DNA from 2 places in the Streptomyces sp. MI02-7b genome. Region 2 is predicted to be linked to the other one. Evidence: predicted binding sites of a transcription regulator. Region 2 holds the regulator's gene; the other holds the start of a gene.
What was found. Region 2 encodes HrcA, which represses chaperone genes, less so after heat shock. Its sites were predicted from a motif close to TTNGCACTCNGNNNNNCNGAGTGCNAA; they were not measured.
Positions count from the first base shown of each region.

Region 1: a site for HrcA is predicted at 5,562-5,588, ahead of groL (chaperonin GroEL). Genes of this name have one in related genera too.

Region 1 covers NZ_JARAWX010000018.1:52,093-67,228, reverse strand. The annotation lists gene PV364_RS27135 (excinuclease ABC subunit UvrA) at 1-1,028, opposite strand, end outside; gene PV364_RS27130 (VOC family protein) at 1,090-1,446, opposite strand; gene PV364_RS27125 (maleylpyruvate isomerase family mycothiol-dependent enzyme) at 1,576-2,187, opposite strand; gene PV364_RS27120 (hypothetical protein) at 2,228-2,905, opposite strand; gene PV364_RS27115 (copper homeostasis protein CutC) at 2,965-3,672, shown strand; gene groL (chaperonin GroEL) at 3,754-5,376, opposite strand; gene PV364_RS27105 (cold-shock protein) at 5,743-5,949, opposite strand; gene PV364_RS27100 (ubiquitin-like small modifier protein 1) at 6,376-6,654, opposite strand; gene thrC (threonine synthase) at 6,705-7,997, opposite strand; SAM riboswitch class I at 8,016-8,143, opposite strand; gene PV364_RS27090 (glucosyl-3-phosphoglycerate synthase) at 8,324-9,295, shown strand; gene PV364_RS27085 (trehalose-6-phosphate synthase) at 9,576-11,036, shown strand; gene PV364_RS27080 (TetR/AcrR family transcriptional regulator) at 11,064-11,651, opposite strand; gene PV364_RS27075 (zinc-dependent alcohol dehydrogenase family protein) at 11,793-12,785, shown strand; gene PV364_RS27070 (hypothetical protein) at 12,955-13,119, shown strand; gene PV364_RS27065 (hypothetical protein) at 13,098-13,514, opposite strand; gene PV364_RS27060 (ATP-binding protein) at 13,511-13,903, opposite strand; gene PV364_RS27055 (helix-turn-helix transcriptional regulator) at 14,019-14,837, shown strand; gene PV364_RS27050 (DUF397 domain-containing protein) at 14,834-15,025, shown strand; gene PV364_RS27045 (DUF2993 domain-containing protein) at 15,028-15,136, opposite strand, start outside.
Region 2 covers NZ_JARAWX010000029.1:37,743-52,878, reverse strand. The annotation lists gene hemW (radical SAM family heme chaperone HemW) at 312-1,544, shown strand; gene PV364_RS34415 (DUF3097 domain-containing protein) at 1,545-2,375, opposite strand; gene PV364_RS34410 (MBL fold metallo-hydrolase) at 2,406-3,065, opposite strand; gene hrcA (heat-inducible transcriptional repressor HrcA) at 3,344-4,360, shown strand; gene dnaJ (molecular chaperone DnaJ) at 4,360-5,499, shown strand; gene PV364_RS34395 (nitronate monooxygenase) at 5,585-6,658, shown strand; gene PV364_RS34390 (16S rRNA (uracil(1498)-N(3))-methyltransferase) at 6,655-7,392, shown strand; gene PV364_RS34385 (S41 family peptidase) at 7,563-10,838, shown strand; gene PV364_RS34380 (histidine triad nucleotide-binding protein) at 10,926-11,285, shown strand; gene PV364_RS34375 (ribonuclease Z) at 11,292-12,197, shown strand; gene PV364_RS34370 (adenosine deaminase) at 12,244-13,233, shown strand; gene PV364_RS34365 (hypothetical protein) at 13,313-13,828, shown strand; gene PV364_RS34360 (FHA domain-containing protein) at 13,857-14,783, opposite strand; gene PV364_RS34355 (carbohydrate kinase family protein) at 14,912-15,136, shown strand, end outside.

The DNA of each region.
Region 1 (15,136 bases), on a different contig from region 2:
TCCAGCCCCCTGACCCACTCGGCGAGGTCGCTGACCTGCATCGCGCAGGCGTCGGCGATGCTGATCCCGGCGATCTTCGAGGACCGGGCCGACTCGCTCAGCCGGGTGCCGTCGCACTCGGGGCAGACGGTGAAGGTCATCGCCCGCTCCACGAACGCCCGGACGTGCGGCTGCAGCGCGTCGACGTCCTTGGAGAGCATCGACTTCTGGATCTTCGGGATCAGCCCCTCGTACGTCAGGTTGATCCCCTCGACCTTGATCTTGGTCGGCTCCTTGTGGAGGAGGTCGTGGAGCTCCTTCTTGGTGTACTTGCGGATCGGCTTGTCCGGGTCGAAGAAGCCGCTGCCCTTGAAGATCCGGCCGTACCAGCCGTCCATGCTGTAGCCGGGGACCGTGAGCGCGCCCTCGGCGAGCGACTTGCTGTCGTCGTAGAGCTGGGCCAGGTCGATGTCGGTGACCGTGCCCCGGCCCTCGCAGCGCGGGCACATGCCGCCGAGGCGGTTGAAGGTCGCCTTCACCGTCTTCTTGGCGCCGCGCTCGACGGTGATCGCGCCGCTGGCGCGGACCGAGGCGACGTTGAAGGAGAACGCGTTGGGCGAGCCGATGTGCGGCTGCCCGAGCCGGCTGAAGAGGATCCGCAGCATCGCGTTGGCGTCGGTGGCGGTGCCGACCGTGGAGCGGGGGTCGGCGCCCAGCCGCTGCTGGTCGACGATGATCGCGGTCGTCAGCCCCTCGAGGACGTCGACCTCGGGCCGGGCCAGCGTCGGCATGAAGCCCTGCACGAACGAGCTGTAGGTCTCGTTGATCAGGCGCTGCGACTCCGCGGCGACCGTGCCGAAGACCAGCGAGCTCTTGCCCGAGCCGGAGACGCCGGTGAACACGGTCAGCCGGCGCTTCGGGATCTCGACGCTGACGTCCTTGAGGTTGTTCACCCGCGCGCCGAGCACGCGGATCAGATCATGGCTGTCGGCACCGTGCGGCGCGGCCGGCCCACGCACGGAGGGGGCCGTCCTCGTGTCCGTGCTCATCGTGTCTGGTCTCCCTCTGGTCCTCGGGCCGGGTGCCCGCCGACATCGAACAGTACGTCGCTCAGCTGTCCTGGAGCAGCCCGAGGACGTTGCCGTCGGGGTCGGTGAAGGTGGCCACCAGGCGGCCGCCGCCGACGTCGTGCACCGGCTCCTTCACCGTGCCGCCCGCGGCCGTCACCTCGGCGAGCTTCGCCTCGATGTCGGCCACGTGCCAGTAGGTCACCGGCGAGGTCATGCTCTGCGGTCCGCCGTTCGGCACCAGGCCGATGTGCTGGCCCTCGGCCTCGAAACCGACGTAGTACTCCCCGTCGTGCTGCGGCGCCGTGCCGAGCAGGGCGGCGTACACCCCCTTGGCCTTCGCCAGGTCCGATACGGGGTGCAGCACGGTCTTGATGCCCTGGGTGGAAGATCCGCTCATGGTGGCTCACTCCTGAGGTCGTGGGTCCTGCCGGGGCGGCGGCGGTGCCGCCGTCGCTCTCCCGGCCACGCTAGTCGTGACCCCGCGGCCGGGGCTTCTCGAATCCTGACCGGTCCGCCGCCGCGCCGCTCAGAGCGGATCGCCCGTGAGGCGCCCCGCGGGGAGCGTGCGCCCGCACAGCGCGGACGCCAGGTCGCCGGCCGCACCGCTCAGGCCGGGGCCGGAGCCGTAGGACCAGTCCAGGTCGGTGGCCCGCAGCGCGCGGCCGTCGATCGCCACCCCGAAGTGGGTGTGGCCGCCACCGTACGTCAGGTCGTTCAGGACGGCGGTGACGGCCGGCTCCGAGGCGGTGCGCTCCCCGCCGAGCGGCACGGTGATGTCGAGGCCGTGGATCACCACGTGGTTGAGGGCACCGCGGACCCCGCCGCCCGGCGGGGTCCAGTGGTGCATGACCTGCGAGCGCAGCCCGGCGACGAGCACGTCCTGCGGCAGCGCGGCGTCGCGGGCGGCGACGGCGTCGGACAGCCGGGTGAAGTCGTAGTCGCAGGCGCGCAGTTCGGCCATGAACTCGTCCTCGGTGTACCGCGCGGCCATGGTCATGTGGGCGACGACCTCGCGCACCCGCCAGCCCTCGCACAGTGACGGCGTGTCCCACCGCTGCTCGCCCGCCGTGTCGAGGAGGTCGGCGAGGGAGAGGTACGCGGCGGTGACGGCGGTGCGCAGTGCGGCGTCATCGGTCATGGCGGTGCTGCCTTCCGGTGGGTGCGGTGAACGGCACGTCTCAAGGGGCAGACCGGTCCCGCGGCGCGGAGTCATCGGCGGAGAGCAGGAGTTCCAGTTCGGTGGTGAGGTTGCGGCGGGCGGTGTCCTCCCACCGTTCGTAGCCGATGGTGGTGCGGAACAGCCGTGGCAGCGCGAGGAGCTGGCGCAGCACACCGGCGCGGCCGGCCCGGAAGGCGTCGTCGGGGACGAAGCCGTACTCGTCGCGGACCGCGGCGGCGTAGGCGGCGTACGCGACGGGGTCGCCGGCCAGGACCGCGAGGTCGGCGTCGCACAGCACCTGGCCGTTGCGGTCGCCGTCGCCGGGGTGGTGGGTGACGGTGAGCCGGACGAGGCGCACGACCTCGGCGGTGATGGTGTCGGGGACGCCCGCCTCGGGGAGCGCGCGTTCGGCGAGGCGGGCGCTGCGCTCCTCGTTCTCCGAGCGGTCGGGGCGGTAGACGGCGTCGTGGAACCACGCGGCGAGCAGCACCGCGTCGATGTCCTCGGCGTACTCGGCCAGGGAGTCGACGTGGACGAGCACCGCGGCCAGGTGGTCGGTGGTGTGGTAGCGGCGCTGCGGCTCGGCCCAGCGGGCGAGCAGGTCCTCGCCGTAGGGCCTCGGGTCGACGGACTCGGTCTGGCAGCGGCGCAGCAGCGCGCTCCAGTGCGTCAGCAGCTCGGGATCGGTGGCGGCCATCTGGCCATTGTGGAGTACGGGGGTCGCGGGCCGGCGGAGGCATGTGGGATCCTGGATATATGTCTAGACCAATTTTCGAAGTGATCGCGCTCGACGTCGACGACGCACGCGCGGCCCAGACGGGGGGCGCGGACCGCCTCGAACTGGTCACCGACATGTCCGCCGACGGCCTCACCCCGCGCCGGGAGGTCTTCGCGGCCGTGCGTGCCGCGGTGGACGTACCGGTGCGGGTGATGCTGCGCGGCCGGGCCGACTTCGCGGCGGGCGACGCCCGGGAGGTCGACGCGCTGTGCGCGGCGGCGGCCGCCCTGCGCACCGAGGGCGCCGACGAGTTCGTGCTCGGCTTCCTGGACGCGGGCGGCGGGCCCGACCTGGGGGCGGTGCGGCTGCTGGCCGACGCCGTCGGCCCGGGGGCGCGCTGGACGTTCCACCGTGCCATCGACCACTGCGCGGACCGCACCGGGCTGCGCGCGGCGCTGCGCGGACTGCCCGGGCACGACACGTACCTCACGGCGGGATCGGCCCGCGGCGTCGACGCCGGCCTGGGCGTCCTGGTCGCGGAGGCGGCCGAGGGCGTGCCCGGCGATCCGCAGCTGATGGTCGGCGGTGGCCTGCGCGCCGAGCACCTGCCCCGGCTGCTCGCCGCGGGCATCGACGCCTTCCACGTCGGCGGCGCGGTCCGCCCCGGCGGCTGGGCGGGCCCCGTCGACGCGGAGGCCGTACGGACCTGGCGCGATCTGCTCGACGCGCCGGTCGCCGTCGGCTAGCCCCGGTTCCCGGGAACGCCCGAGGGCGGCACCCCGTGCGGGGTGCCGCCCTCGATCGTGTACCGCTGAACCCTCGCGGGATCAGAAGTCCATGTCACCGCCCGGCATGCCGCCGCCGGCCGGGGCCGCGGCCTTCTCCGGCTTGTCGGCGATGACGGCCTCGGTGGTGAGGAAGAGCGCGGCGATGGAGGCCGCGTTCTGCAGCGCGGAGCGCGTCACCTTGGCCGGGTCGATGATGCCCTCGGCGATCAGGTCGACGTACTCGCCGGTCGCGGCGTTGAGGCCGTGACCCGGGGTGAGGTTGCGGACCTTCTCCACCACGACGCCGCCCTCGAGGCCGGCGTTGACCGCGATCTGCTTCAGCGGGGCCTCCAGGGCCAGCCTCACGATCGCCGCACCGGTGGCCTCGTCGCCGTCGAGCTCGAGCTTCTCGAAGACGTTGGACGCCTGGAGCAGGGCCACGCCACCACCGGCGACGATGCCCTCCTCGACGGCGGCCTTGGCGTTGCGCACCGCGTCCTCGATGCGGTGCTTGCGCTCCTTGAGCTCGACCTCGGTGGCCGCGCCGGCCTTGATGACGGCCACGCCGCCGGCCAGCTTGGCGAGGCGCTCCTGGAGCTTCTCGCGGTCGTAGTCCGAGTCGCTGTTCTCGATCTCGGCACGGATCTGGTTGACCCGGCCCTGGATCTGGTCGGCGTCGCCGGAGCCGTCCACGATGGTGGTCTCGTCCTTGGTGACGACGACCTTGCGGGCGCGGCCCAGCAGCTCCAGACCGGCGTTCTCCAGCTTGAGGCCGACCTCCTCGGACACCACGGTGCCACCGGTGAGGATGGCGATGTCCTGGAGCATGGCCTTGCGGCGGTCGCCGAAGCCCGGGGCCTTGACGGCGACGGACTTGAAGGTGCCGCGGATCTTGTTGACGACCAGGGTCGACAGGGCCTCGCCGTCCACGTCCTCGGCGATGATCAGCAGCGGCTTGCCGCCCTGCATGACCTTCTCCAGGAGCGGCAGCAGGTCCTTGACCGCGGAGATCTTGGAGTTGACGATCAGGATGTACGGGTCGTCGAAGACGGTCTCCATACGCTCCAGGTCGGTGGCGAAGTACGCCGAGATGTAGCCCTTGTCGAAGCGCATACCCTCGGTGAGCTCCAGCTCCAGACCGAAGGTCTGGGACTCCTCGACGGTGATGACGCCTTCCTTGCCGACCTTGTCCATCGCCTCGGCGATGAGCTCGCCGATCTGGGGGTCAGCGGCGGAGATGGAGGCGGTGGAGGCGATCTGCTCCTTGGTCTCCACGTCCTTCGCCTGCTCGAGCAGGGCGGCGGAAACGGCCTCGACGGCCGCCTCGATGCCACGCTTCAGGGCCATCGGGTTGGCACCCGCGGCCACGTTGCGCAGGCCCTCGCGGACCAGCGCCTGGGCGAGGACGGTCGCGGTCGTCGTGCCGTCACCGGCGACGTCGTCCGTCTTCTTCGCGACCTCCTTGACCAGCTCGGCGCCGATCTTCTCGTACGGGTCCTCGAGCTCGATCTCCTTGGCGATGGACACACCATCGTTGGTGATCGTGGGGGCGCCCCACTTCTTCTCGAGGACGACGTTGCGGCCCTTGGGGCCGAGGGTGACCTTGACGGCGTCGGCGAGCTGGTTCATCCCGCGCTCGAGACCGCGCCGTGCCTCCTCGTCGAACGCGATGATCTTGGCCATGTGAAGTGGTCCTCCCGGACTTGGGGTCCCCCCGCGGCACACGGCTGCGGGGAAGGATTACTCCAGGACCGCGCCGGCGCCCGCGACGGACGGCCTGCCTCCCGCCGGTTCCTTTCCGGCGGTCGAACGGGCCTCACCCACTCGGTCCTTTGTCACTCTCAACGTCAGAGTGCTAACGCCAATGATTAGCACTCGCCCTAGGAGAGTGCAAGCCGCTCGGCCGGTCTCCCGCGGGGCCGCCGAAGATCCCCCGGCGTCCGCCGGCGCCCGGGGAACGCGCGAAGGCCCGCCCCTGTGGAGGGGGCGGGCCTTGACAGTGATGTTCGAGCGCGTTCGTACGTGGCGCTCCGTGGCCGATGCGCGGCGTCAGCCGGCGGCAAGGCGGACCATGTCCGCCTGCGGCCCCTTCTGGCCCTGCGAGATCTCGAACTCGACCCGCTGGCCTTCCTCGAGGGTGCGGTAGCCGTCCATCTGTATCGCGCTGTAGTGCACGAAGACGTCCGCACCACCGTCGACCGCGATGAAGCCGTAGCCCTTCTCCGCGTTGAACCACTTGACGGTGCCCTGAGCCATTCCTAACTCCCCTATTGCTGGCCCTTCACAGACCCGCACCTCGCGGACCCGGGTCAGACCTCACCCCCTACAGCCAAGGGGGCGTGCGCCGGAACGCGTCGACCGCGGCTGAATGTATCTGCACGGACGCTGTCTGCAACAGGTCAATCGGACGAGAAATCCGGGCACGGAAAAAGGGAAGAACGGCTCGAACGGCCAACAATCCGGGGCAACTCGGGCGGGACATATGTCGCCAACACGACAATCACCGCTGGAATTTGGCGATAAATCGCCGACAAGGACGCCCCGTGAAGAGGGTTTGCGCAGAGCGTTGCAGGGGGTTGCGAGCCTCCGGAGCAACTGTACAGCCCTTCAACTACCCCTCACGCACACAGGGGTGCCGGGAGCAACTCCCGGCACCCCTGGCCGTTCCGCGGCGCTCGCGGCTCAACAGCCCCCGGCGACCGCCGGGATGATCGAGACGGACGCGCCGTCGGCCACCACGGTCTGCAGGCCCTCGGAGAAGCGGACGTCGTCGTCGTTGACGTAGACGTTCACGAAGCGGCGCAGCTTGCCCGTGTCGTCCAGGACGCGGGCCGAGATACCGGGGTGGTCCTTCTCCAGCGACTCGATGACCTCGGCCAGCGTGCCGCCGGCGGCGGGCACCTCGGCCCGGCCGCCGGTGTAGGGGCGAAGGATGGTGGGGATGCGGACGTTCGCGCTCATGATGCGGGGTTCACCTTCGTTCTGGGACGGTCGGCGGTCGGCGGTCGGGGTCAGCCGGCCAGGCCGGCGGCGCGGAACGCGTCGAGGCTCGGGCGGATGGTGGCCGTGGGGCGGGAGGTCGCGGCGACGGCGTCCAGGGTCTTGAGCCCGTCACCGGTGTTGAGGACGACCGTCTCGGCGGCCGGGTCCAACTGCCCGCTCTCGATCAGCTTCTTCAGGACGCCGACGGTCACACCGCCCGCCGTCTCCGCGAAGATGCCCTCGGTGCGGGCCAGCAGCTTGATGGCGTCCACGATCTGCTCGTCGGTGACGTCCTCGACCGCGCCGCCGGTGCGCCGGGCGATGTCCAGCACGTAGGGGCCGTCGGCGGGGTTGCCGATGGCGAGCGACTTGGCGATGGTGTTGGGCTTCTGCGGGCGCACGACGTCCTGCCCGGCCTTGTAGGCGGTGGAGACCGGGGAGCACCCTTCGGCCTGGGCGCCGTAGATGCGGTACGGCTTGTCCTCCACCAGGCCGAGCTTGATCAGCTCCTGCAGCCCCTTGTCGATCTTCGTCAGCTGGGAGCCGGAGGCGATCGGGATGACCAGGTTGTCCGGCAGGCGCCAGCCGAGCTGCTCGCAGATCTCGTACGCGAGCGTCTTGGAGCCCTCCCCGTAGTAGGGGCGGAGGTTGACGTTGACGAAGCCCCAGCCCTCGCCGATCGGGTCGCCGATCAGCTCGCTGCAGAAGCGGTTGACGTCGTCGTAGTTGCCCTCGATGCCGACCAGTTCGCCGCCGTAGACGGCGGCCATGACGACCTTGCCCTCCTCCAGGTCGTGCGGGATGAACACGCAGGACCGGAAGCCGGCGCGGGCCGCCGCGGCGCCGACCGCGCCCGCGAGGTTGCCGGTGGACGAGCAGGACAGCGTGGTGAGGCCGAAGGTGCGGGCGGCCTCGAGGGCGATGGCGACGACGCGGTCCTTGAAGGAGTGCGTGGGGTTGCCGGAGTCGTCCTTGATGTGCAGGCCGCCGGTGACGCCCAGTTCGCGGGCGAGGTTGTCGGCCTTGACCAGCTTGGTGAAGCCCGGGTTCAGGTTGGGCTTGGTCGCCACGTCGGCGGGGACGGGCAGCAGCGGCGCGTAGCGCCAGATGTTGTTCGGTCCGGACTCGATCCGCTTGCGGAGCGTCTCGGGGTCGCCGGCGGGGAGGTCGTAGGCCACTTCGAGCGGCCCGAAACAGACCTCGCAGGCGAAGACCGGGCTCAGCGGGAAGCGTTCGCCGCACTCGCGGCAGGACAACGCGGAAGCGGGTCCGAAGGGGGAATCCGTGGACGCGACGTCGGTGACAACAGTCTGCGCAGCCATGTCAGGCGAGGCCCTTTCTCCTCATCTTCCTCACGGCGAATCTCGCCACGAGACGGAATTGGCACCTTCCCCACCTGGACCTCGCGGTCGGCGGGAGGGTTGCCGGGGCTTCAACGGGCCGTTCCCTCTGCCCCTCTGGATGAGCGGTATGGCACCGGGCCCAGGGCCCGTGCATTTGTCGTACGGGGCGCGATCACCGCGGACATACGATGGTCATGCCTCGTGTTCAAGACTGTAACCGACGACCTCGAACCTGGTCACAGGCCGTCCGTCCTTCGAGACGGGCCGAGGACCGGGCGAAGACGGGGCAGAAACGGAGCGACGCAGTGCTGGACGAGGTAGCCGGCTGGCTGCGGCGGCGGTCCTGGACCGCCGAGTGCCGCCCGCTGTCCCAGCTCCTCGCCGCGAAGCGGGCCGCGGGCCCGCGCGGGACGGTGAGCGTGGTGCTGCCCGCGCTCGACGAGGAGGCCACGGTCGGGGCGATCGTGGCGGAGATCCGGCGCGAGCTGATGTCCGAGGCCGTGCCGCTGGTCGACGAGCTCGTCGTACTGGACTCGGGGTCCACGGACCGGACCGCGGCGGTCGCGGCGGAGGCCGGGGCGACGGTGGTCCACCGCGACGCGATCCTGCCGCGGCTGCCGGCCGTGCCCGGCAAGGGCGAGGTGCTGTGGCGCTCGCTGCTCGCGACGCGCGGCGAGATCGTCTGCTTCGTCGACGCCGACCTGCGCGAGTTCGACGCGCGCTTCGTCTCCGGGATCGTCGGGCCGCTGCTCACGGACGGGAACGTCCACCTGGTCAAGGCGATGTACGACCGGCCCCTGGAGACCGGCGGCACGGTGGACCCGGCCGGCGGCGGCCGGGTCACGGAACTGGTCGCCCGGCCGCTGCTCAACCTGCACTGGCCGCAGCTCGCGGGCTTCGTGCAGCCGCTCGGCGGCGAGTACGCGGCGCGCCGGTCGCTGCTGGAGCGGCTGCCGTTCCCCGTGGGGTACGGCGTCGAGCTGGGGATCCTCATCGACGCGCTCAACACGGTCGGGCTCGACGCGCTCGCCCAGGTCGACGTCGGGGTGCGGCACCACCGGCACCAGGACGGGCAGGCACTCGGGCGGATGGCCGCGACGATCTACCGCACCGCGCAGACGCGCCTTGCGCGCGGGCATCTGGTGCGGCCCGTCCTCACGCAGTTCGACCGCGCGGCGGGCGGCGGCTTCGAGCCGCGGGTCCACGACGTGGTGACGGAGGAGCGGCCGCCGATGATGACCGTGCCGGAGTATGTGCGGCGGCGCGAGGTGGCGTGACGCCGCGTTCGTTCCGTGCGGGTACGTGGCGGTTCTCCGCGCCCCTGGGGGTATGCGCCGCGGGCTCGGCTGAGCGCGCAGTTCTCCGCGCCCCTGGGGGTACGCGCCGCGGGCTCGGCTGGGCGCGCAGTTCCCCGCGCTCCTGAAGGGGTACGCGCCGCGGGTGCGTCGTGGCTGGGCGCGCCCCTGAGGGCGACGGGTCGGGGGGTCGGCGGGGAGGGGGACCCGGGTGGCGTAGCGCACACGTTTGCGGGTGGGGATGCGTGGCTAGGCTGGCGGCATGGTCGCATCGCATGGCGCGCGGGTTCTGGTGGCGTCCAATCGCGGGCCCGTCTCGTACAGCCTCCGGGAGGACGGGACGCTGGAGTCCCGCCGCGGAGGCGGCGGGCTCGTGTCGGGGCTGAGCGCGATCGGGCCGGACACGGACGCCGTGTGGGTGTGCGCGGCGCTCGGCGACGGTGATCGCGCGGCCGTGCTGCGGACCCCGGACAGAAGCGGGCGGCTGCCCGCGGAGGACACCGGTGAGCAGCGGGTGCGCATGCTGGACATCCCGGCGGACACGTACGCGTCCGCGTACAACGGGATCGCGAACTCCGTGCTGTGGTTCGTCCACCACCTGCTCTTCCAGACGCCGCTGGAGCCCGTCTTCGACGAGGACTTCCGTGACCAGTGGGCGGCGTACGTGGCGTACAACAGCGCCTTCGCCGACGCGCTGGCGGAGGAGGCCGGGGAGGGCGCGGCCGTCCTGGTGCAGGACTACCACCTGACGCTGGTGCCGCAGATGCTCCGCTCGCGCCGCCCCGACCTGCGGATCGGCCACTTCTCCCACACGCCGTGGGCGCCGCCGGAGTACTACCGGCTGCTGCCGGACGACGTGGCGGCCGAGGTGCTGACCGGCGTCCTGGGCGCGGACCGGGCGGCGTTCCTGACCCGGCGCTGGGCGGAGGCGTTCGCCGCGTGCTGCGCCGACGTGCTCGGCGCGACGGTGAGCCGGGACGAGGGCGCGCTGACGGTGACGTACCACGGCCGCACCACCCGGATCGGGGTGCACGGGCTGGGGGCCGACGCGGACTTCCTGCGGGAGCGGGCGCACCGCCCGGACGTGGAGGAGCGCCTGGCGGTGCTCCGGGAGGCCGTGGGCGGCCCGGACCGCAAGGTCATCGTGCGGGTGGACCGCACCGAGCTGTCGAAGAACATCGTGCGCGGCCTGCTGTCGTACGCGCAGCTGCTGCGCGACCGCCCCGAGTGGCAGGGCCGCGTGGTGCACGTCGCGTTCGCCTATCCCTCGCGCACCGACCTGGCGATCTACCGCGAGTACACCGACGAGGTCTCCGACCTCGCCGAGGAGATCAACGAGGAGTTCGGCACCCCGGGCTGGGAGCCGGTGATCCTGCACGTCAAGGACGACTTCGCGCGCTCGCTCGCGGCGTACCGGCTGGCCGACGTGGCTCTGGTCAACCCGATCCGCGACGGCATGAACCTGGTGGCCAAGGAGATCCCGGTCGTCACCGACGACGGCGTCGCCCTAGTGCTGTCCCGTGAGGCGGGCGCCTACGAGGAGCTCGGCGACGACGCCTTCGTGGTCAACCCCTACGACATCCTGGCCACCGCCCGCGCGCTGCACCAGGCGCTCTCGGTCTCCCACGGGGAGCGCGCCGAGGCCACCAAGCGGCTGGCCGCGGCGGCCACCGCGCTGCCGCCGCAGCAGTGGTTCCTGGACCAGTTGCGCGCCCTGGACTGACCGGCCGGGCCGGTCCGGCCAGTGCGGTCAGTCCGGCAGCGGAACCGACTGGGCCGCCAGCAGGGTGCGGACCGTCGTGGTCACGGTGGCGGGCAGGGGCTCGTTGCGCACCGAGGCGTAGGACATGGCCCCGTCGAAGAACATGGTCAACTGCTCGGCGAGCAGGACCGGTTCGGCGGCGCCGGCGGCCCGGGCCTGTTCGGTGAAGTACTCCTGGAGGCGCTTCTTGTAGGACAGCGCCACATCCCGCACGGGATGGGCGGTGTCGGTGATCTCGGCCGCCGCGTTGAGCACGGGGCAGCCGCGGAAGCCGGGGTCGCCCGACGCGCGCCGGGCGGCGGCGAAGACCTCGATCATCTTCCCGGCCGGTGACAGGCCGCTGTCCTCCGGCGGGATCAGCCCTGCCATGAAGCGGTCGGTGGCCAGCGGCAGGTAGGCCGCGATCAGGTGGTCCTTGCTGGGGAAGCGCTGGTAGAGGCTGCGCTTGGACACCCCGGCCGACTCCGACACCAGGTCCACTCCCGTGGTGTTGATGCCCCTGGTGGTGAACAGGTCGCACGCGGCGGCGAGCACGCGCTCGCGCACGGCGTCCGGCGCCTTGGTGTCGATCGTCATGCGGCCAATGTAACCCGGGGTGCCGACGAGAGGAAACAGATCGGTGTACCGTAACGGCGACATCGAGGAAACAGATCTGTTTCCCCCGGGTGGCCGGGTGTCCGGCCGCCTGTGCACCCCTCCCGAGAGGAAGCCCGGACCATGAGCCTGCGCGTGGAGTTCGACGAGACCGGCGGCCCCGAGGTGCTGAGACTGCGGGACGTGGAGGTCGGCGGGCCCGGCCCCGGCGAACTGCGCATCCGCGTCGACGCCTTCGGCCTGAACCGGGCCGAGGCGATGTTCCGCGAGGGCCGCTACTTCTACCCGCCGAAGTTCCCGTCGGGCCTGGGGTACGAGGCCGCGGGCGTGGTCGAGGCCGTCGGGGACGCGGTGACCGGCTTCGCCCCGGGCGACGCGGTCGCGGTCGTCCCGGGCTTCCTGCTCACCGACTACGCCACCTACGGCGCGCACGCGCTGGTGCCGGCGGCCGCCGCCGTGCACCGCGCCCCCGGCAGCGACCCCGTGACCGCCGCGGCCGTCTGGATGACGTACCTGACGGCGTACGGGGCCCTGGCGGAGGACGGACGGACCGAGCCGGGGGACGCCGTACTGATCACGGCCGCCTCCAGCGGTGTCGGCCTGGCCGCGATCCAGACCGCCCTCCGCGTCGGCGCGGTCCCGATCGCCACCACCCGCAGCGCGGAGAAGAAGCGGCGGCTGCTGGACGCCGGGGCCGCGCACGTGATCGTCACCGGCACCGAGGACCCGGCGGAGCGCGTACGGCAGATCACCGGCGGGCGCGGCGTCCGGACGGTCCTCGACTCCGTCGGCGGCCCCGGCCTGCGCGACCTGGCGCCGCTCGTCCGGCCCGGCGGCTCGCTCCTGCTCTACGGTGCGCTGGACCCGCGCCCCGCGGAGCTGCCCACCGCCGAGGAGCGTCCCGGCATCACCAGCCGCTTCTTCACGGTCTTCGAGGTGACGCAGGACGCCGACCGGCTGCGCCGCGCGGTCGCGTTCGTGCGGGAGGGACTGGACACCGAGGCCCTCACGCCCCTGGTGGACCGGACCTTCGATCTCACGGAGATCGTCGAGGCGCACCGCTACATGGAGTCCAACGGCCAGGTCGGCAAGATCGTGGTCACGGTCCGGCACTGACGCCTCCGGCGGTGGGCCCGGTCCGGGACGGCCTCCTGCCTCCGCTCCCCGGCCGGGGACGCCCCGGCGACCCCGGACAGGAGCACGGGCCGCGGCGCCCTCACCGGACAGGCCCGGGCCGGGCCGGCGACCGCCGCACGAGGAGGCGGTCTTCGAGTCGATCGGCGCGATGCTCCCCGAGTCCCTCCTCGTCCCCGATCCCCACGCCGCGCCGTACCGCGCCGCCTCCCGGCTGACCTGCCCGGGGTCGCGGCACAGCAGGGCGTGGGTCTTCGACCCGTCCGCCCTGGCGTTCCCGGGGACGACGGCCGGTCAGCCCCCGGTGCGCGGCTGACCGGCCGCCCGTCGCCTGCTGATCCCCAGCCGGATGCGGGCGGTCAGCGCGCCGGTGGCGAGGTAGTCCTCCACCTCCGCGAGCGGGGCCCGGCGGGCGAGCGGTTCGAGTCCGACGACCAGGGCGACCGGGCCGCCGTCCGCCACGAAGGCGGACCACCGCTCCCCGACGGCGACTTCGAGCAGGCACCCGCCCCCGTCCGCGTGCACGACGGCCCGGCCGGGAGCGCTCACGGTGATCCGCTCGCCCAGGTCGGGCAGCCGCCGCCCCGGCTCGGCCAGGCCGAGCAGTGCGGCGAGCCCCGCCGTGCCGTGCCCGCGCGGATGGGCCAGCAACAGGAAGGCCACCGGCCCGAAGGCGGTGCCGTCCAGCCAGGCCCAGGTGGCGGGCCTCACCGCAGCACCACCCAGACCTGCTTGCCGGTGGGCGTCGGGCGGGCGCCCCACCGGTGGGCCGCCGTCGCGATGAGGTGCATGCCGCGGCCGCGTTCGGCCGACCAGTCGAGCGGCAGCGGAGCGGGTACGGGCAGCCGGTGCGAGCGGTCGCTGACCGTGGCCCGCACGCCCTCGCCGGCGAGGTCGTGCAGGGTCAGTTCGCACTCGGGGGAGCCCGCGTGGCGGTGGACGTTGGCGAGTATCTCCGTGACGCACAGCGCGGCGGCGTGCGCGAGGTCCTCGCGGCCCCAGGCGCGGAGTTGTTCGCGCACGGCAATGCGCACGGCGGCGATACGGGCGGGCTCGGCGATGACACGCATCGCCGTTCCGGGTGGGGATTCCTGCGTCATGGAGTCAACGGTTCCGTGCCGCGGCTAGCCTGACCAGGGACGACCTGACCCCGGATCAGTTGTGTCGGGGAGGCCGGGCCGGTGTGTACGCGCTGTGTATCGGGGAGGTGGTGGCGTGCCGGCGACGAAGGGCGAGGGCTCGGCCAGCATGCGGATGTTCGGCTCGGTCGCGCGGTCGCTGCGCGAGGCGCGGGGGCTGACGACCGACGAACTGGCCGCGCGCGTCGGCTACTCGAAGTCCCTGGTGGTCAAAATCGAGCGGGGCGAGCGGATGCCGCCGCCGGCGTTCGTGGAGAGCGCGGAGGCGCTGCTCGGCGACGCGGGCGGGGTGCTGCGGGCCGCGGCGCGGCACCTGGAGCGCGGCGAGTTCCCGTCGTGGTTCGAGGAGTACGCGGAGCTGGAGCGCGCCGCGGCCTGCCTCTACACATACGACACGCATGTCGTGAACGGCCTGCTGCAGACCGAGGACTACGCCCGTGTGGTGCTGGGCGCCCACTGCCCGACGCTGGAGGCGGACGAGGTCGAGCGCCGGGTGCGGGCCCGGCTGGCCCGGCAGTCGCTGCTGACCCGGACCCCGGCGCCGCAGCTCGCCTTCGTCATCGAGGAGTGGGTGCTGCGCCGCCCGGTGGGCGGCCGCGAGGTCAACCGCCGCCAACTGGAACGCCTGCTGGAGGCGGGCGCGCTGCGGAACGTCACCGTCCAGGTCATGCCGCTCCCCCACGAGGCGCACGCCGGTTTCGACGGGCCCATGCACCTGTTGGAGACCCCCGATCTGCGGCTGCTCGCCTATCTCGAAGTCCAGGGCCGCAGCGTGCTGGTGGACCAGCGGAACGAGGTCAGCAAACTCAACCAGCGCTATGCGATGATCCGGTCGCAGGCCCTCAGCGTCGGGGACTCCGCGAAGGTGATCGAGCAGATTGCAGGGGAGCTATGACCGCCGAACTCGCATGGTTCAAGAGCAGCTACAGCGGCAGTGAGGGCGGGGCGTGCATCGAGGTCGCCATCGGCCCGGCCGCCGTCCACGTCCGGGACTCCAAGGACCCCGCGGGGCCCGCGCACGCGTTCACGGCCGAGCAGTGGACGGCCTTCGTCGCGTACGCCGCCGCCGTGCCGGTGGAGTGACCTCACGCGTCGAAGCGCGAGGAGCCGAGCGTCACTTGGTGACCGACGAGGCTGATCTCGATGCCGTCGGCGGTGGCGCGCGCGGCGGTGAAGCCGAGGCCCACCGGGAGA
Region 2 (15,136 bases):
CCGCCCCCATCGGCCCGCCAGTGCCTGCCCCAACATTCGGCCGGGGGACCCGCTGTGGGCGCGACGTGGCGGCCGGCGCGGTGTGCGTTGGCGGTGACGGCTGGGTGTTCCGGACTGTGGAGCATATTTGTGTGCGGTATCCGGGTCGGGATGGGATGAGTAGGTGCTGGAAACGCACGTAAATGTGCTGTCCAGAATGGTCAGCCCCGGAGGCCCCGAACCCGGGCCAAGAACCACGCGCGCCGGGGTGCCCTGACTTCACAGGGCACCCGGGAGGGCGGGCAGGGAAAAAACCCCGGCACAATGGGGGCATGCCATCCGTACTGCCCGACGGCGAGCCCATGCCCCAGAACGGTGCGCTGCCCCCGGCAGCCCTCGCCGGGGCGGAGAACCGCCCGCTCGGGTTCTACCTGCACGTCCCGTACTGCGCCACCCGCTGCGGCTACTGCGACTTCAACACCTACACCGCCGCCGAGCTGCGCGGCACCGGCGGCGTGCTCGCCTCCCGCGAGAACTACGCGGACACGCTGATCGACGAGATCCGGCTCGCCCGCAAGGTGCTGGGCGACGACGCCCGCCGCGTCGAGACGGTGTTCGTCGGCGGCGGCACGCCGACGCTGCTGCCGGCGGCGGACCTGACCCGCATGCTGGGCGCCATCCGGGACGAGTTCGGCCTGGCGGAGGGGGCCGAGGTCACGACGGAGGCGAATCCGGAGTCGGTGGACCCCGCGTACCTGGCGGAGCTGCGGGCCGGGGGCTTCAACCGGATGTCGTTCGGGATGCAGAGCGCCCGGCAGCACGTGCTGCAGGTGCTGGACCGCAGGCACACGCCGGGCCGGCCGGAGGCCTGCGTGGCGGAGGCGCGGGCAGCCGGCTTCGAGCATGTGAACCTGGACCTGATCTACGGCACACCGGGGGAGTCGGACGACGACTGGCGGGCGTCCCTGGACGCGGCGATCGACGCGGGCCCGGACCATGTGTCGGCGTACGCGCTGATCGTGGAGGAGGGCACGCAGCTGGCCCGCCGGATCCGGCGGGGCGAGGTGCCGATGACCGACGACGACGTCCACGCGGACCGCTACCTGATCGCCGAGGAGCGTCTGTCGGAAGCCGGTTTCGACTGGTACGAGGTGTCGAACTGGGCGACCTCGACGTCGGCCCGGTGCCGCCACAACGAGCTGTACTGGACGGGCGCCGACTGGTGGGGCGCCGGACCGGGCGCGCACGCCCACGTGGGCGGCGTGCGCTGGTGGAACGTGAAGCACCCCGCGGCGTACGCGGCGGCGCTCGCGGAGGGGCGCAGTCCCGGCGCGGGCCGCGAGGTGCTGGCCGCGGAGGACCGCCGGGTGGAGCGCATCCTGCTGGAGCTGCGGCTCGCGGACGGCTGCCCGCTGGACATCCTGGCCCCGGCCGGGGCGGCGGCCGCCGGGCGCGCGGTGGCCGACGGGCTGCTGGAGCCGGGCGCGTACGAAACCGGGCGGGCGGTGCTCACGCTGCGCGGGCGGCTGCTCGCGGACGCGGTGGTCAGGGACCTGGTCGACTGATCAGGCGCCCGGGGCCGTGACGAAGTCGATCAGCTCCTCCACGCGGCCCAGCAGTTCCGGCTGGAGGTCCTTGTAGGAACGGACCGAGCCCAGGATGTGCTGCCAGGCGGCTCCGGTGTTCTCCGGCCAGCCGAGCGCGCGGCACACCCCGGTCTTCCAGTCCTGGCCGCGCGGCACCGCCGGCCAGGCGGGGATGCCGACGGAGGAGGGCTTCACGGCCTCCCAGACGTCGATGTAGGGGTGGCCGGCGACCAGCACGTGGTCGCCGGTGACCGAGGCGGCGATCCGGGACTCCTTGGAGCCCGGTACGAGGTGGTCGACGAGCACGCCGAGCCGTGCGCCGGGTCCGGGGGCGAAGGCGGAGACGATGGCGGGCAGGTCGTCGACGCCCTCCAGGTACTCCACGACGATGCCCTCGACCCGCAGGTCGTCGCCCCAGACCCGCTCGACGAGCTCCGCGTCGTGGCGTCCCTCGACGTAGATGCGCCCGGCGCGGGCGACCCGGGCCCGTGCGCCGGGGACGGCGAGGGAGCCCGAGGCGGTCAGCCGGGGGCCGGAGGGGGCGGCGGCGGTGGGCCGCACCAGGGTGACGACCTTGCCCTCCAGGAGGAAGCCGCGCGGCACGAGGGGGAAGACCCGGTGCCTGCCGAAGCGGTCCTCCAGCGTGACGGTCGGCCCCTCGGCGGTCTTCTCGCAGCGGATCACCGCCCCGCAGAAGCCGGTGGAGACCTCCTCCACCACCAGGTCCCGTTCGGCCGCGACCTCGGGCGCGGGCACGGACGGCCGCTTCCAGGGCGGGGTGAGATCGGCGTCGTAGTTCCGGCTGCGCATGCCAGGGATCGTATCCGGACGGACCGCCGCTCAAGCGGATCCGAACCGGGCCGCCAGCGCGTCCCGTTGGGCGCGGACGAAGCGCGCGTCGACCACGGCTCCGTGTCCGGGGACGTAGAGCGCGCTCTCGCCGCCCAGCTCCAGCAGCCGGTCCAGGGTGCCCGGCCACGCGCCCGGGGCGGCGTCCGGGCCGGCCTGCGGCTCGCCGGACTCCTCGACGAGGTCGCCGCAGAAGACCACGGCGGGCGTCCCGGGCACGACCACCACCAGGTCGTGCGTGGTGTGTCCCTCACCGGGGTGGACCAGCAGGACCTCGCGGTCGCCGCCGAGGTCCAGTGCCCAGCGGCCGTCCACGAGGTGACCGGGCGGCACCAGGACCTCCGCGGCCAGCGTCGCGGCCTCCTCGCCGGCGCCGTGCTCGATCGCGTCCAGGCGCAGCGTGAAGCGCTCGCGGCCGAGGTGGGCGCCGAGTGTCATCTCGCCGAAGACCTGGGCGCCGGGGAAGGCGGCCGTGCCGAAGACGTGGTCGAAGTGACCGTGGGTCAGTGCGATGTGCGTCACGTCGCGCCCGGTCAGCTCACGGACCCGGCGGCCCAGCTCGGCCCCCTCGGCGACCGAGGAGCCGGTGTCCACCAGCAGGACGCCCTCGGCGCCGACGACGACCCCGATGGTGACGTCGAGGAACGGCATCCGGCAGCGGGCCACGCCGGGTGCCAGGTGCTCCCAGCCGGCGAAGGGCTCCGGCGCCGTCGGTGTCGTCTCCACACCGCGACGGTATCCCCGCCGGGGTGGGCCGCGCGCGCTACGGTGGCCGGTCGAGGGGGTCCGGGTGCGGACCGCCCTTGCCGAGGTCTTGCCTCCCCGCCGTACACTGACTTGGGGAAAGCTGGCACTCACTTGTCGGGAGTGCCAGGGCACGGAGAACGACCGACGCACCGGTGACCGGACGACTGGAGGTGGACGCCGCAATGCTGAGCGAACGACGACTCGATGTGCTGCGTGCCATTGTCCAGGACTACGTGGGCACCGAGGAACCGGTCGGCTCCAAGGCGCTCACCGAGCGCCACCGGCTGGGGGTGTCCCCGGCCACGGTGCGCAACGACATGGCCGTGCTGGAGGAGGAGGGCTACATCCAGCAGCCCCACACCAGCGCCGGCCGGGTGCCGACCGACAAGGGCTACCGGCTCTTCGTCGACCGGCTCACGAACGTCAAGCCGCTGTCGGGCGCGGAGCGCCGGGCCATCCAGAACTTCCTGGACGGCGCCGTGGACCTCGACGACGTGGTGGCCCGCACCGTGCGGCTGCTGGCGCAGCTGACCCGGCAGGTCGCCGTCGTCCAGTACCCGTCGCTGACCCGCTCGACCGTGCGGCACGTCGAACTGCTGGCCCTGGCGCCGGCCCGGCTGATGCTGGTGCTGATCACGGACACCGGCCGGGTGGAGCAGCGGCTGGTCGACGCGCCCGCGCCGGTGGGCGAGACCGTGCTGGCCGATCTGCGGGCCCGGCTCAACAGCCGGGTGGTGGGACGGCGCTTCGCCGACGTCCCGCAGCTGGTGCAGGACCTCGCGGACGGCTTCGAGCCGGACGACCGGCCGTCGGTGCAGGTCGTGCTGGCGACGCTGCTGGAGACCCTGGTCGAGGAGACCGAGGAACGGATCATGCTGGGCGGCACCGCCAACCTGACCCGTTTCGGCCATGATTTCCCCCTCACGATCCGCCCGGTGCTGGAGGCGCTGGAGGAGCAGGTCGTGCTCCTCAAGCTGCTGGGCGAGGCCGGGGATTCGGGCGTGACCGTGCGAATCGGTCACGAGAATTTCCACGAGGGCCTGAACTCCACATCGGTCGTCTCCGTCGGCTACGGTTCGGGCGACGAGGCGGTCGCGAAACTTGGCGTGGTCGGCCCGACCCGCATGGACTACCCCGGAACGATGGGAGCGGTACGCGCAGTGGCACGTTACGTCGGACAGATCCTGGCGGAGTCGTAGTGGCCACCGACTACTACGCCGTGCTCGGCGTGCGCCGCGACGCGAGTCCGGACGAGATCAAGAAGGCCTTCCGCCGTCTCGCGCGCGAGCTGCACCCGGACGTCAATCCGGACCCGAAGACCCAGGAGCGGTTCAAGGAGATCAACGCCGCTTACGAGGTGCTGTCGGACCCGCAGAAGAAGCAGGTCTACGACCTCGGCGGCGACCCGCTGTCCGCCAACGGCGGCGGTGCCGGCGCGGGCGCGGGCTTCGGCCAGGGCTTCGGCAACTTCAGCGACATCATGGACGCCTTCTTCGGCACGGCGTCCCAGCGCGGTCCGCGCTCGCGCACCCGGCGCGGCCAGGACGCGATGATCCGGCTGGAGATCGAGCTCGACGAGGCCGCCTTCGGCACGACCAAGGACATCCAGGTCGACACGGCGATCGTCTGCAACACCTGCCACGGCGAGGGCGCCGCCCCCGGCACCTCGGCGCAGACCTGCGACATGTGCCGCGGCCGCGGTGAGGTCTCCCAGGTCACCCGGTCCTTCCTGGGCCAGGTCATGACCTCCCGGCCCTGCCCCCAGTGCCAGGGCTTCGGCACCGTCGTGCCGAACCCGTGCCCGGAGTGCGCGGGCGACGGCCGGGTCCGCTCGCGGCGCACGCTGACGGTGAAGATCCCCGCCGGTGTCGACAACGGCACCCGCATCCAGCTCGCGGGCGAGGGCGAGGTCGGCCCCGGCGGCGGGCCCGCCGGCGACCTCTACGTGGAGATCCGCGAGCTGCCGCACGCGCAGTTCCAGCGGCGCGGCGACGACCTGCACTGCACCGTCACCATCCCGATGACGGCGGCGGCGCTGGGCACCAAGGTGCCGCTGGAGACCCTGGACGGCCTGGAGGAGATCGACATCCGGCCGGGCACGCAGTCCGGCCAGTCGATCCCGCTGCACCAGCGCGGCATCACGCATCTGCGCGGCGGCGGCCGGGGTGACCTGGTCGTGCACGTCGAGGTGCAGACCCCGGGCAAGCTCGACCCGGACCAGGAGGAACTCCTGCGGCGCCTGGCGAAGCTGCGCGGCGAGGAGCGGCCGCTCGGCCAGTTCCAGCCGGGCCAGCAGGGTCTGTTCTCGCGGCTGAAGGACGCCTTCAACGGCCGCTGAGCGCGCGGCATGACACGGAACGGGGCGCGGGCACCCGCCCGCGCCCCGCGCAGCCGTGCGTCCGAGGTCGTGAAACGATGGGCGCATGGCCGCGCTGACCGATCTCTCCACCCTCGCCGCGCATCCGGTCGTGCAGGCGCCGATGGCCGGCGGGACGTCCACTCCCGCCCTGGCGGCGGCCGTGGCCGAGGGCGGCGGTGTCGGCTTCCTGGCGGCCGGCTTCCGGACCGCGGAGGCCATGCGCGAGGAGATCGCACAGGTCCGGCGGCTCACCTCGCGGCCCTTCGGCGTGAACGTGTTCCTGCCGCAGCGCGAGACCGCCGACCCCGCGCGCGTCGAGGACTTCGCCGCGCGGCTGGCGGGTGAGGCCACCCGCTACGGCACGTTCCTGGGCGACCCCGGCACGGGCGGCGACGCCGTACTGGAGGACGCGTACGGGGCGAAGATCGAGGCCCTGCTGGAGGACCCCGTCCCCCTGGTGAGCTTCACCTTCGGCTGTCCGGAGCCCGCGGTGCTGCGGGCCTTCGGCGACGCCGGCACGGTCACCGTCGTCACCGTGACCTCGGTCGCCGAGGCGCGGGCCGCCGAGGAGGCGGGCGCGGCGGCGGTGTGCGTGCAGGGCGCCGAGGCCGGCGGCCACCAGTCCACGCACCGCGACGATCCGGAGCGGGACGGTACCGAGACCGGGCTGCTCGTCCTGCTGCCGCAGGTGCGGGAGGCCGTGTCGCTGCCCCTCGTGGCGGCGGGCGGCATCATGCGCGGCGCGCAGATCGCCGCGGTGCTGGCGGCGGGTGCGGACGCGGCGCAGATGGGCACCGCCTTCCTGGCCTGTCCCGAGTCGGGGGCGCACCCGGTGCACAAGCGGGCCCTGACCGACCCCGACTTCGCGGAAACCGAGCTGACCCGGGCGTTCACCGGTCGTCCCGCGCGGGGGCTGGTCAACCGGTACCTGCGCGAGCACGGCCGGTACGCCCCGCCCGGCTACCCGCGGATCCACTTCCTGACCGCCCCGGTGCGCGGGGCGGCCGCCGCGGCCGGTGACCCCGGGGCGATGGCCCTGTGGGCCGGCCAGGGGCACGCCATGGCCAGGGAGCTGCCCGCCATCGACCTCGTCCGGCTGCTCGCGGCCGAACTCGACTCCGCCCGGAGCGCTTTGTGACCGCCCCTGTCTTCGTTGTCGAGCCCGGCGCCCTGGGCCCGGACCGGATCACGCTCTCCGGCCCCGAGGGGCGGCACGCCGTCTCCGTGCGGCGGCTGCAGGTCGGAGAGGAGATCGTGCTGACGGACGGTCAGGGGCGGGGCGCGCAGGGCGTCGTGGCCGTCGTGGACGGCAAGGACACCCTCGAGGTCGCCGTCACCGGGGTCCGGGAGGAGCCCGTCCCCCGCCCGCGGATCACGGTGGTGCAGGCCCTCCCGAAGGGCGACCGCGGCGAACTGGCCGTGGAGACCATGACGGAGGTCGGCGTCGACGCGATCGTGCCGTGGGCCGCCGCCCGCTGCATCACGCAGTGGAAGGGCGACCGCGGCGCCAAGTCCCTCGCCAAGTGGCGCTCCACCGCCCGCGAGGCCGCCAAGCAGGCCCGCCGTCTGCGCTTCCCCGACGTCGGCGAGTTGGCGACGACCCGTCAGCTCGGGCCGCTGCTCGCCGGTGCCGCCTTCGCCGCCGTCCTCCACGAGGAGGGGTCAGAGCCGCTGGCCGCCGCGGCCCTTCCGGCGGACGGCGACATCGTCCTGGTCGTCGGGCCCGAGGGCGGTGTCTCCCCCGAGGAGCTGGACACCCTGGCCGCGGCGGGGGCCAAGCCGTACCGGCTCGGCGCGAGTGTCCTGCGCACCTCGACGGCCGGTGTCGCGGCGACCGCGCTGCTCCTGGGACGCACGGGCCGCTGGGGCTGAGCGCTCCGCCCTGTGTGCGCTCGTCCCCGGGCGCGCGCCCGTCCCGGTGCCGGCGCTCCCCGGCACCGCGCGTCGCTTTCGGCACCGGTGCGCCCGTCGGCTCCCTCCCGCAGGGCAAATGAGATCCAAAACCCCTGACCCACAGGCCACCGGGTGGTTAATGTGACGGCGTGACGCAGCCTTCGCACCCCTCGTACCTCCGCTTTCCCCATCTGCACGGCGACCTGATCACCTTCATCGCCGAGGACGACGTCTGGGCGGCCCCGCTCGACGGCGCCGGCCGGGCGTGGCGCGTGAGCGCGGACAACATGCCGGTGGCACACCCGCGGTTCTCGCCGGACGGGGCGCACGTGGCGTGGAGCTCGACCCGCGACGGGGCGCCGGAGGTCCATGTGGCGCCGGTCGACGGCGGCCCCTCGAAGCGGCTGACGTTCTGGGGCGCCGGGCGCGCCCTGGTGCGCGGCTGGACCGCGGACGGCGAGGTACTGGCCATCAGCCCGCACGGGCAGGCGTCCTCGCGCCGCAGCTGGGCGTGGGCGGTCCCGCTCGACGGCGGCCCGGCCCGCACCCTGCCGTACGGGCCCGTCGGGGACGTCGCGTACGGGCCGGACGGCGCGGTGCTGCTGCTGTCCGCGACGATGGGCCGCGAGGCGGCGGCGTGGAAGCGCTACCGCGGCGGCACGGCGGGCAAGCTGTGGATCGACCGCTCGGGGAGCGGGGAGTTCGAGCGGGTCCACGCGGACCTGGACGGCAACCTGGAGTGCGCGATGTGGGTGGGGGAGAGGCTGGCGTTCCTCTCCGACCACGAGGGCGTCGGCGCGCTCTACTCCAGCCTTCCCGACGGGAGCGACCTGCGGCGGCACACCGCCGTGGAGGACGGCGGCTTCTACGCCCGGCACGCCGCGACCGACGGCACCCGCGTCGTGTGGACCAGCGCCGGCCGGCTGTTCCTGCTGGACGACCTCGACGGCGCCGAGGCCCGTCCGCTGGAGGTGCGCCTCGGCGGCCAGCGCACCGACCTGCAGCCGCACCCCGTCCACGCCGCCCACCACCTCGGCGACGCCCGCCCGGACCACACCGGCCGCGGCAGCGCCGTCGAGGTCCGCGGCACCACGCACTGGGTCACCCACCGCGGCGGTCCCGCGCGGGCGCTGGCCGCCGAACCGGGGGTCCGCACACGGCTGCCGCGGGTGTTCGGCGGCGAGGGCGACCAGCAGGTCGTGTGGGTCACCGACGCGGAGGGTGAGGACGCCCTGGAGATCGCCCCCGCGGCGGGCGGCGTCCCGGCGCCACGCCGGCTGGCCGCGGGCCGGCTCGGCCGCGTCCTGGCGATGACCGTCTCCCCGGACGGCCACCGGATCGCGGTCGCCTCGCACGACGGCCGGGTGCTGCTGGTCGAGGCACAGACCGGCGAGGTCCGCACGGTCGTGGAGAGCGAGTACGGCCACGCCAGTGGCCTGGCCTTCTCGCCGGACTCGGCGTGGCTGGCCTGGTCCCAGCCGGGCCGGGAGCCGCTGAGCCAGCTCAAGCTGGCCTCCACCGCGGACCTGACCGTCGTCGACGCCACGCCCCTGCGCTTCAACGACTTCTCGCCGGCCTTCACCGCCGACGGCAAGCACCTGGCCTTCCTGTCCGAGCGGTCCTTCGACCCGGTCTACGACGAGCACGCCTTCGACCTGGCCTTCCTCGCCTCCTGCCGCCCGCACCTGATCACCCTCGCCGCCACCACGCCCTCGCCCTTCGGCCCGCAGCTCCACGGCCGGCCGGTCGACCCCTCGGCGGAGGAGAAGGACGGCGACGAGCGCGGCCAGGACGACGCCAAGAGCGGCAAGGGCGAGTCCCGCAAGGAGGACGGCGAGGAGCGCCCGCGCATCCCCGTCACCCGTGTCGACGTCGAGGGCCTGGCCGACCGCATCGTGCCCTTCCCGGTCGAGGCCGCCCGCTACTCCACGCTGCGGGCCGCCAAGGACGGCGTGCTGTGGCTGCGCCACCCCGTGCGCGGCGTGCTCGGCGCGAGCCTGGCCTCCCCGGATGCGGAGCCGCCGTCCAGCGTGCTGGAGCGGTACGACCTGAAGCAGCTGCGCGTCGAGGAGATCGCCGACGACGCGGACGACTACGCGGTCAGCGGTGACGGCAACAAGGTGCTGGTCACCTCGGGCCACCGGCTGCGGGTCGCCGCCGCCGACCACAAGTCCACGCCCTCCGAGGACGACTCGGACAGCAACGTGACGGTGGACCTGTCCCGGGTCCGCGTCACCGTCGACCCGCACGCCGAGTGGCGGCAGATGTACGACGAGGCGCACCGCCTCATGCGCGACAACTTCTGGCGCGCCGACATGGGCGGAGTCGACTGGGACGGCGTGCGCGACCGCTACCGGCCGGTGCTGGACCGCGTCGCCACCCACGACGACCTGGTCGACCTGCTGTGGGAGGTGGCGGGCGAACTCGGCACCTCGCACGCCTACGTCAGTCCGTCCGGCGGGCGTGTCGACTCCCTCTACCGGCAGGGCCTGCTCGGCGCCGACCTCCTGCGCGACGAGGACGGCGTCTGGCGGATCGGGCGCGTCCTGCCCTCCGAGACCTCCGACCCGCGCGCCCGCGCCCCGCTGGCCGCGCCCGGGGTCGCCTTGCGTGCCGGGGACGCGATCCTCGCGGTCGACGGCCGCCCCGTCGACCCGGTGGCCGGGCCCGGTCCGCTGCTGATCGGGACCGTGCGCAAGCCCGTCGAGCTGACCGTGGCCCCGGCCGACGGGAGCGCGCCGCGCCAGGTCGTCGTGGTGCCCATCCCGGACGAGGAGCCCCTGCGGTACCACGACTGGGTCGCCGGGCGGCGCGCCCACGTCCGCGAGGCGTCGCAGGGCCGGCTGGGGTATGTGCACGTGCCCGACATGGTGGGCTCGGGCTGGGCGCAGCTCCATCGCGACCTGCGCGTCGAGGTGGCCCGCGAGGGCCTGATCGTGGACGTCCGGGAGAACCGCGGCGGCCACACCTCGCAGCTCGTCGTGGAGAAGCTCGCCCGCCGTGTCGTCGGCTGGGACCTGCCCCGTGGGCTGCCCGCCTTCACCTACCCGCTGGACGCCCCGCGCGGCCCGGTCGTCGCGGTCGCCAACGAGTTCTCCGGCTCCGACGGCGACATCGTGAACGCGGCCATCAAGGCGCTGGGGATCGGGCCCGTGGTCGGCACCAGGACCTGGGGCGGGGTCATCGGCATCGACTCCCGCTACCACCTGGTCGACGGCACGCTGGTGACCCAGCCGAAGTACGCGACCTGGATGGAGGGCGTCGGCTGGGACCTGGAGAACCACGGTGTCGACCCGGACGTCGAGGTGCCGCAGACCCCGCAGGACTGGGCGGCCGGCCGCGACCCCCAGCTCGACACCGCGATCCGTCTCGCCCTCGACGCGCTGGCGGAGAACCCGGCGCGGACGCCGCCGCCGCTGCCGTGACCCGGGCTCCGCTGCGGGCCGTCACGGCACCGGTAGCATGCCCTTACCGATCAACGACCTGATCAACGACGAGCCGGAGGCGCCACGGTGGCGGGAGAACCGCAGGCGGACTGCCTGTTCTGCAAGATCGTCGCGGGGAGCGTGCCCGCGACCGTCGTCCGCGAGACGGGGACGACGGTCGCGTTCCGCGACATAAACCCCCAGGCGCCGACGCATGTGCTGGTGATCCCCAAGGCGCACTACCCGGACGCGGCCTCCCTCGCCGCCGCGGAGCCGCAGCTCGCCGCCGACGTGCTGCGCGAGGCGGGCGAGGTGGCGGCCGGGGACAAGGTGGACGGCACCGGCTACCGGATCGTGTTCAACACCGGGGCGGGCGCCGGCCAGACCGTCTTTCACGCCCACGCGCACGTGCTCGGCGGGCGCGGCCTTGACTGGCCGCCGGGATAACGGCCGGTGTCAGCACGCGAACTCGTCGTCCTGGGCACGGCCAGCCAGGTCCCGACCCGGCACCGCAACCACAACGGCTACTTCCTGCGCTGGGACGGCGAGGGCATCCTCTTCGACCCCGGCGAGGGCACCCAGCGCCAGATGCTGCGCGCCGGGGTGGCCGCGCACGACCTCACCCGGCTGTGCGTCACGCACTTCCACGGCGACCACAGCCTGGGCCTGGCCGGGGTGATCCAGCGGATCAACCTCGACCGGGTGCCGCACCCCGTGACCGCCCACTACCCCGAGTCCGGGCGGCACTTCTTCGACCGGCTGCGCTACGCGACCGCCTACCGGGAGACGGTGAAGCTGCGCGAGGAGCCGGTCTCCGGCGACACCGTCGTCCTGGCCGACGGCGCCTTCCGGCTGGAGGCCCGGCGGCTCTCCCACCCCGTGGAGGCGTACGGCTACCGCCTCGTCGAGCCGGACGGCCGCCGCATGCTGCCGGACCGGCTCGCGGCCCACGGCATCACCGGGCCCGCGGTCGGCCGTCTCCAGCGCGACGGCGAGGCCGACGGCGTCACCCTCGCCGACGTCAGCGAGGTGCGGCCCGGCCAGCGCTTCGGCTTCGTCATGGACACCCGGCTGTGCGACGCGGTGTACGCGCTGGCCGACGGCTGCGACCTGCTCGTCATCGAGTCCACCTTCCTGGACGAGGACGCCTCGCTCGCCCAGGAGCACGGGCACCTGACGGCGGGTCAGGCGGCCCGGGTCGCCGCCGAGTCCGGAGTGCGCCACCTGGTCCTCACCCACTTCTCCCAGCGCTACACCGACCCCGAGGCCTTCGAGCGGCAGGCCCGCGCCGCCGGTTTCGCGGCGGAGCTGACCGTCGCCCAGGACCTCGGCCGGGTGCCCGTGCCACGCCGCCGCTGACCCGCCGCGAACCGGTCCGCACCGCTGTGACCTGTACCGTTGCCGGGTGACGATCCCGAAGGCCGAACTCCATCTGCACATCGAAGGCACCCTCGAACCGGAGCTGGCCTTCGCCCTCGCCGAGCGCAACGGGGTCACCCTTCCGTACGCCTCGGCGGACGAACTGCGGCGGGCGTACGCGTTCGACGACCTGCAGTCGTTCCTCGACCTGTACTACGCGCTGATGGCCGTGCTCCGCACCGAGCGGGACTTCGCCGACCTCGCGGACGCCTACCTGGCGCGGGCCGCCGCCCAGGGGGTGCGGCACGCGGAGATCTTCTTCGACCCGCAGGCGCACACCGCGCGCGGGGTGCCGATCGGGACCGTCGTGGAGGGGCTGGCGCGGGCGCTGGACGGCAGCCGGGAGCGGCACGGCGTCAGCACCCGGCTGATCATGTGTTTCCTGCGCGACGAGTCCGCAGCGTCCGCGATGGAGACCTTCGAGGCCGCCCGGCCCCACCTGCACCGCATCGCGGCGGTCGGGCTGGACTCGGCGGAGGTCGGACATCCGCCGGTGACGTTCCGCGAGGTCTACGACGCGGCCGCCGCGGCGGGACTGCGCCGCGTGGCGCACGCCGGGGAGGAGGGCCCGCCCGCATACGTGTGGGAGGCGCTGGACGTGCTCGGCGTGGACCGGATCGACCACGGCATCCGCAGCATGGAGGATCCGGAACTGGTCGCCCGGCTGGCCCGCGACCAGGTCCCGCTGACCGTCTGCCCGCTGTCCAACGTCCGCCTGCGCTGCGTGGCCGCCCTGGACGAGCACCCGCTGCCCGCGATGCTCGACGCGGGGCTGCTGGTCACCGTCAACTCCGACGACCCCGCCTACTTCGGCGGCTACGCCGGCGACAACTTCGACGCCCTGCGCGACGCGCTCGCCCTCGACGAGGACACCGTGCGGCGCCTGGCCCGCAACTCCTTCCGGGCCGCGTTCCTGGACGGCGAGGAGCACCTGCGCGCCCGCTACCTCGCCGAAGTGGACGCCTACGTTTTCTGAGTTCGTTCCTCGTCCCGGGGCATGCGAACTGAGTACGCGCACTCATGCGGACCGCATCCCGTGGACGGAGCATGGACTCATGCGAAAGCACCCGATACGGCCCCTCGCGGCCGTCACCCTGATCGCCTCGGTACCGGTCGCCGTCTGGGGCCTGCTGGGCCGGCAGGAGGCCGCCGGCTTCCGCCCCTCGGAACTCGACTACCTGGTGCGGCCCTTGGACGTCCCGGCCGGTGTGGAGACCGGGCTGGGCGTGGTGGCGGCGCTGCTCGCCGTGGCCGCCGCGACCGTGCTGGGGATGGCCTCGCGGCCCGGGCCGGAACGGTTCGACGGACGGTGGTGGCAGGTGCTCGGCCCGCTGGTCGCTGCCGGTGCGCTGGCCGGCGCGGGCTGGCGGGTCGTGACCGCGGGCGTCATCGGCGCCAACATCGGTGCCGGGCTGGTGATCCTCCTCGGCGGTCCGCTCGTCGCCGCGCTGCTGGCGTGGTCGGCGGGGCGGGGCCTGTGGCTGGCCCGCGCACGGCGCCGCGGCCCCCGCCCTCCGCGCGGGGGCACGGGCACCGCGAGCTGGCGGCCGGTGCCCCGCGAGGGCGTGTAGCGGGCCCCGCCGTCCAAGTGGCGGTGCGTCAGGGGGTGGGTCCACCGCGGTGGACACGGTGCTGCCCCCCGTGCCGCCCGGCCTCGTGGGCGCGCCGGCGCGCCGCCTTCGACAGGGCCACGCCGGCACCGAAGAGCACCGCCCCGCCGCCGAACGCGGCGAACCCCAGCGGGGCCTTCGGGGCTCCCCACAGCTGCTCGGTGAAGGGGTCCGGCGGCACCGCGGCGCTGCCCGTGCCGCCCAGCAGACCGAGGATCAGCGACACCCAGATGACGAACCCGGCGAGCGCGACGAGCACGCCCAGCACCATCAGGGCGCGGCCCGGCCGCTGCCCGGGGAGGAGGGCGCCGTCCGGGTCGGCGTACGCGTCGTCGTAGGGATCCGGGTCCGGGCCGGGATGTGCGTACCCCTCGTCCGGGCCGTCCGCCGCGGGCGCCGGCGGATCGTCCCGGTACAGGTCGCGGCCCACCAGGAACTGCTCGTGCGCCGAGGCGTACCGCCGCGGGCGGCCGCGCGGGGCGGGGCCGCGGACGTCGCCGAGGTCGGTGATCACCGGCGGCGCGGCGGGTGGCGGGGGATCACCGGGGCCGGGCGGGTCCTGTGCGGCCGGCTCCCGTCCCGGCTCCGGGTCCAGGTCGCCGCCCGAGGCCACCGACAGCCGCAGGGCGACGTGCCCGATCCGTACCAGGTCCCCGTCCCGCAGCGGCCGGGGCGCCATGAGGCGGTCCCCGTTGAGGAACGTGCCGTTGGTCGAGCCCAGGTCGGCGAGGACGACATGGCTCCCGGCACGGTTCATCGCGGCGTGCCGCCTGCTGATCCCCTCGCCGTCGAGCCGGATGCCGCTGCCGGGCAGTCTGCCGATCTCGCAGTACCCGGCCGGGATGTCGAAGACGGTGCCCTCGTCCGGCCCGGAGGTCACGATCAGCCGCGGTGGTGAAGCCGAAGGTCCGGCCATGTCCAGCCCCCGCGATTCATCGGGTTTCCTTCATGATCCGCCCGAGTGTCCGAACGGACAAACGCATGCGGGTGGGGGCGCCGCGCGTACGATCGGTCCGAACGACACCAGGTCGGGAGGAAGCCCGGGTGGATGACCAGCCCGTCCTCGATCCGCTGGCCGCCGTGCGCGCCGCGGACGACCCGGAGACCGATGTGTACCTGACCGGCACGGTCTTCCTGGACATCATCTTCACCGGTCTGGACAGCGCGCCCGTGCGCGGCACCGAGTCCTGGGCCCGCGGCATGGGCTCCAGCCCCGGCGGCGTCGCCAACATGGCCACCGCCCTGGCCAGGCTCGGCCTGCGCACCTGC